One region of the Paenibacillus sp. S33 genome, then DNA from elsewhere that is predicted to be linked to it. Evidence: riboswitches for the same ligand, from Rfam matches in the RefSeq annotation. Region 1 holds a riboswitch; the other holds the start of a gene.

The links. A riboswitch is a leader RNA that binds a small molecule or an ion and turns the genes downstream of it on or off. The one in region 1 is predicted to bind cyclic di-GMP.
Region 2: linked by a shared signal. The riboswitch ahead of ACWGXJ_RS06310 (glycosyl hydrolase) and the one ahead of ACWGXJ_RS01960 (collagen binding domain-containing protein) in region 1 are both predicted to bind cyclic di-GMP.

The regions. Positions count from the first base shown of each region.
Region 1 is NZ_JBSIEZ010000001.1:434,879-438,035, forward strand. It holds gene ACWGXJ_RS01960 (collagen binding domain-containing protein) at 1-1,698, opposite strand, end outside; cyclic di-GMP riboswitch class I at 1,923-2,003, opposite strand; gene ACWGXJ_RS01965 (AraC family transcriptional regulator) at 2,054-2,935, opposite strand.
Region 2 is NZ_JBSIEZ010000001.1:1,356,587-1,359,743, forward strand. It holds gene ACWGXJ_RS06305 (sugar phosphate nucleotidyltransferase) at 1-1,145, shown strand, start outside; cyclic di-GMP riboswitch class I at 1,302-1,382, shown strand; gene ACWGXJ_RS06310 (glycosyl hydrolase) at 1,396-2,970, shown strand; gene ACWGXJ_RS06315 (PD-(D/E)XK nuclease family protein) at 3,019-3,157, shown strand, end outside.

The DNA of each region.
Region 1 (3,157 bases):
AATCAGCTCATAATCCGTGGGTGCACGTAGCTCCGTTGTTCCGTCAACACTTTGAATTTTCAGGGTGTCCGGTAACAAGGCCAAGCCCCCGTTTGGAAACACATCCTGAATGACAATATTTTTCATGATGTACAAGTCTGTATTGATGGTAATCACCCAAGGTATGATTTTGGTGTTGTAATTGGGTGTGTCATACATTTTAGTCATAACTCCGCTTATGATTTCCGTCGATACAATCTTCTGCGTTCCATCCGAGGTTATGATGTTTATAACTTTTCCATTATCATAGACACGGCCTCTGGCTTGAGTCTGGTATCGGATGGTATAGGCTGAATCTACGTCGAAGTTGAATTGAAGTTTGAAGCCGTTGCGGTCCGGATAATCAACTGGGATGACAGTATACGCCCACGATGGGAGCTCCTCCAGTGTGTTTCCCTTAAATACTTTCAAAGAACCGGGCAGCAATTCTTGAGTTTTATTGAAATGATCAATTAAAAGAGCTTTGGCTTCGGGAATTTTTGTCTCGCTGAAGTTATATCTTATGGCCCACGAGAGTGTTTGTGTGGCATGATCATATTTTTCAACCTTTTTGGACAAAAATTCACCACGTTCCACCTGAACAGTAGCGGTAGCAACAACGTTCTCTATCGCATCTCCTGAAAGCGTTGCTGTGTTGGAGAAACGAGTTTCATCGCCAATAATACGCGTGGAATATTGAATCTGATAGGCCGTGTTAATGCTATCGTCTTGAAAACGAATCACAAACCCTGTCCCGGCTTGATCTGCTTCAATGGCATATTCACTTGCATTCACTAGGTCTCGAACAACGGTCGAGCCGTCGATATTGACTTGTAGATGATAGAGCCGGATAGAGTCTCTTCTGAGTTCCAACCCTGAAGGAATTGGATCGGTGATGAGGGCATGCTTTACGGTGTTTAGCTGTTTGTTCACATCAATGGTCCAGTCGATCTGATTGGTGCCAGCTATTTTCCCTTGTTTGCTTAGGGTTGGCCCTGACTGGGGTTTTACATTCACGATGACCGTTTGTACCCCGCCTTTGATCGGAATCACAATGATGATCTCTGTACTGCCTTTCATCATCTCTTTCGTAAACTCGGTTTTGATTTGCAGTTTGCCGCTGACATTGGAATGATTCTCTACATATTGGTTAAAGGTCATGATCACCTTGCCCTGACGATCTACTGTGAAGTATCCCACGGTTCCGTCGGTAGTGACTAGTGGAGATGAGATATCAGTGTAGATGACAAACTGTTCTGGTAAATGAAAGGTGAAGGTGTCCCCTGACTTATAGGTATTGTCAGGAAGCTCCCATTCATAGCCTAGTTGGATGGCTGATCCGATGTCGAATTGGCTGTCTGGACTATATACCGCATCAATGACACGCCCTGCTTCGTCGGTCAGGCTCAACTTCGTTAATATGCTCTGCGGAGCTGCATCATGTTGAGACTTTGAACTGGTTGCTCCTTGAACGAAGGGAACCGTGTTTGAAGGAATCTCCCTAGGAGGTTCAAGGTTTGGGACAACGTATACAGCATCCGTAACGGTATGGTTAGGATCGGATACAGCACTCTGCGGCAGTTCTGGGGCTGGAGCATCAGCGTAAGCCAGCGTTACGCTGAAAAAGCTTTGGACAATGAGCAATAAGGCAATGATCATTACATTTATTTTTGTTCTCATGCTCCAAGTGATTCTCCTATTCATCGTAATATGGCAATGCTTCGGCGGTTATGTTTTTTCCTTCCCTCCTCCTAGTTCGAAATTAGTATATTCAGCATGCTAGGCTGACATGACTATCCCAATAGAAAAAAAGCCCTGATCATAGCGATCAGGGCTTTCTTCGAGAGAGGTAAAGCAATTTGTGATGGATCTATGTAAAAAAGACATAATAAAAAGCTCGTTCATCTGGTAGCTGGCTGCCATCTGGAAAGGAAGGCCCTATAGTTTTGCGTCACTGCCTTTCGACAGTTTTGCCATTAACTTGAATAGCTTGTGCGTCTATCATCTATCAAACTGATTTCATGTAACCTCTCATTTACAACTTTGAACGGTTCCCCCATTTTTTGCGGAAGGAATGAGGTGTTTCTCCTACATGCTCCTTGAATAGGTTAATAAAATGGCTCGTATTGGGAATCCCTACGTACCTTGCGATATCCACAATGGACATGTCACTGGTTTTAAGCCAGCTTTGAGCGGCTGTGATGCGGACATTAATGAGATAATCAATCGGAGAGAAACCGATCTGCTTTTTGAAATTTTTAGCCAGATTAAACTTGTTTAATTCAAACATATCTGCCAGCGAGTCCAGTGTTATTCGCTCACAGTAGGACTGATCCAAATATTGCTGTACCCGACGTACTTCGCTCAGGGTTTCAGCATTCACACACGGATGATCATAGGGATGTTGCAAAATGCACGTTAGTATTTCACCAATGAGCCTGGACGTTAGTAGCTCAGCGGAAAGACTTCTGTCAGACTGCCCACAAATCAGAGCATGGAGCTTATCCAATATAATATGCGGATTATGCATGGAAATGACCGGTTTATTATGCTTGGCAAATTGTTCGTAAAAATTTTCAATCAGATTGCCATACAGGTACAGGCTGATAAACTCCCAGGATTCATGACCGGAGGTGCTGTATTGAACATATTCCTCGCAATTAACAAAGAACAAATCTTGAGGTTTTATGATATATTTCTTGCCCCGGTACAGTAATTCTCCCTTACCAGACAACGTAAAGACAAGCAAAAAAGAGGCAAGTTCTTTCCTTTCCATCATAAAAGCAGAAGTTTTTTGGAAGTAGCCTACTTCCTGGATATACAAAAGGGATTGCTTGGCAAAAGCGGAGGGAGTGCGTACAATAACGACCGGATCGCCATTCCAGAGGCCCACGTTGTTTTTTTGGTCTGTTGTCATATTCAATTCCTTTACAAAAAAGCAATTTTATCTAGCATATCTTGGTTTGAATTACCAATATATAATGACTGATTAAACATGATTCCCTATTTATAAAAGTTTATTTTATCACATCAAATATGTCTATATAGCAAAATATGTGTTTGAATTTTATGGGAGTATCACTTTTTATGGATATATAACCTGGTAATCCATATGAAAAAGTCGAATGCTGTTGAAAGA
Region 2 (3,157 bases), 920 kb from region 1:
GCATCATTGTTGAGCCGGAACGCAGAGACACCTTTCCTGCGATTGCGCTGACAGCGACTTATCTATATTCCATTGCTGGTGTTTCCCCTGATGAAATTGTAGCTATTTTGCCTGTAGATCCTTATGTTGAGGATGCTTTCTTCGCTTCCGTAGCCCAGCTGGAACATACACTCCAGGAGAGTGAAGGCAAGCTTGCTTTAATCGGGGTTGTCCCTTCCTATCCTTCAGAGAAATATGGTTACATTATTCCGAAAAACGATGCCACCCAAGGTAGCACTGGCTACCGCGAAGTGAGCCATTTTCAAGAGAAACCCGACCGGGAGCAGGCGGAGCGTCTGATTGAACGCAATGCTCTATGGAACTGCGGGGTTTTTGCATTCAAATTAAGTTATTTGCTGGATATCTTGGCATCCAAGGGTTTGCCGCTGAATTATGAAGAAATGCAAAAGCAATACGCATCCCTGGAAAAAATCAGCTTTGACTATGAAGTAGTCGAGAAGGAAAAGGATATCGTAGTTCTTCCGTATGATGGTTTCTGGAAGGATTTGGGCACATGGAATACGCTCACAGAAGAAATGTCTAATCAACAAGTGGGCAGAGGTGTAGTAACGGAGGATTGCGTCAATACGAGTCTTATTAACGAGTTAGACATTCCTGTGGCGATCATTGGAACGAATGATCTGATTGTAGCCGCTAGCCCGGATGGTATTCTTGTGACCAATAAGGCTGAAAGTCCTCGCATTAAGGAAGTGCTCAAGGCTCATGATCAGCGTCCAATGTATGAAGAACGTCGTTGGGGGCAGTATCGGGTTGTGGATTATGTCAAGTATGACGAGGGTAACGAGGTATTGACCAAACGAATCCGCGTACGGAAAGGCAAAAATATCAGCTATCAGCTTCATTTCAAACGGAGTGAAATTTGGACCATTATTAGCGGTGAAGCGGAAATTATTTTGAATGAGAAGCTGCACAAAGTAAAAGCTGGTGATGTAGTTCGCATTCCTGAAGGAACGAAGCATAGCATTTTGGCTGTGACCGATGTGGATTTTATTGAGGTGCAGACTGGTTCTGAATTGGTTGAAGAGGATATTGTCCGCTTTTGTATGGATTGGAATGAAATTTCCCGTCACCAATTTATCTCATAATTGTTTTCGTAAAAACGAAAAAAAAGACGAATTCATGAAAATTCATAGCTCAAACTGTCGAAATTGGGCGAAAACCTGTAAATTCATGAACATGACCTATTAAATTTTGGTAAAAGAAAGTCGATACTTAGGGTAAGAAGGAATCCAAACTCCTTCCAACGATAAACGCAGCCCTGTCGAAAGGCAGGTACGCAAAGCTAAAGGGCCTTCTACAAGGATGGCAGCCTGGCTACCGAAAGGAAGAGCGAAAGTGAGATTCAATTTTATTCCTCTGTATCGACTGATACGTCATGTACTCCCCGTTGTTATGCTTTTTTCATTGTTGCCCGTCGGTTTTGGTGATTCTCTGTCTGTGGCGAATGCCGCTTCATTACAACCTGTTAATTCGGACGCTTCTATTCAGGCCCGTGAACTATACAATTATTTACTCAACATCTCAGGGGAAAAAATAGTCACCGGTCAGCATGATTATTTGGAAAGTCCGGATGAATTAAGTAACAAGGTCCAAAAAATCAGTCAGGCATATGTTGGTGTACACGGCTATGAGATGGGAGCTATCTCTGGTCAATCTGACGCTACGGAAGCAGCACAACGTAAAAATGTCGTCGATAGTGCTATCCGTTGGAGCAGATCCGGTGGTATTGTGACGATGACTTTTCATGAAGCGCTACCGGGTAGGCCACTGACTTGGGCCAATGTACAGGCGAAAGTAAGTCAGACAGAGTTCAACAAATACGTGACCCCAGGTACTACGCAGTATAACCTCCTCATTGCCGATCTGGATAAGGTCGCTGTTTCGTTAAAGCAGCTTCGTGATGCAGGGGTTCCGGTTTTGTGGAGACCTTACCACGAAATGAATGGTGACTGGTTCTGGTGGGGAAACAAAACTAATTTCAATCAGCTATGGAATATCATGTACGACCGTTTTACAAACACACATCAATTGAACAATCTGCTGTGGGTATGGAGTCCGAATGCGCCCAATTCGTATACCGTCCCGTATACCCCGAAATACCCGGGGGATGACAAAGTGGACATCTTGGCAGTAGACATTTACAACAATGATTTTAAGCAAAGTCATTACGAAGGCTTGCTTGGATTGGCACGGAATAAGCCGATTGCCATTGGAGAGCACGGTGAGATGCCTAGTTCTGAGGTGTTGCAGGCTCAGCCTAAATGGGTATATTCCATGACTTGGGGCAAGATGCTGACTGAGAATAACACAACAAATCAAATTCAGGATTATATGAATGATTCGAGGAGTTTGACGCGGGATGATGTGAAGAATGGATTGGAAACGATTCAACCACCTGGGGCAGATATACCGACCTTACCGGACGAGGGACAAAGTGAGCCTATCCCGGCTCCGACTCCTCCTTCCGTTCCTGATGTGGTATATGTGAACGGGTTGCAGGGCGAATATTTTAACAATATGAATTTGAATGGAAGTCCTGCTTTGGTCCGTACAGATAGCAAGCTGGACTACAACTGGCGCGCCAATGCAGCTGATCCAAAGGTGAATGCCGATCAGTTCTCGGTTCGCTGGACGGGTAAAATCAAACCACAATATAGCGAGACCTATACGTTCACAACGATATCCGATGATGGTATTCGCGTATGGGTAGACGGCAAGTTGGTGATTGACAGCTGGTTCAAACAAAGCTGGACGGAGCGTAAAGGCAGTATTACTTTGGAAGCAGGCAAAATGGTAGATGTAAAAGTAGAATACTATGATGAAATGGGCGACGCGATGGCACGTCTAATGTGGGAAAGTCAGCATGAAGCGAAAGCGGTGATTCCCGGAAACGCTTTGTTTCTTCCTTGATTGATACTCTTTCCCGGTCCAAAAATTTGAGGAGAGAGGGTGGATCATATGATAAAAAAATGGTTATCCCATAGGTATACAGTCGTTTTATCTGGACTATTAGCGGTCGTAGCTATAGCGATGATTGCTTGGTTTATATACACGCCTTCAAGAAGCGCAGAATTGCAGACGGATAAAGTAGCGGCTG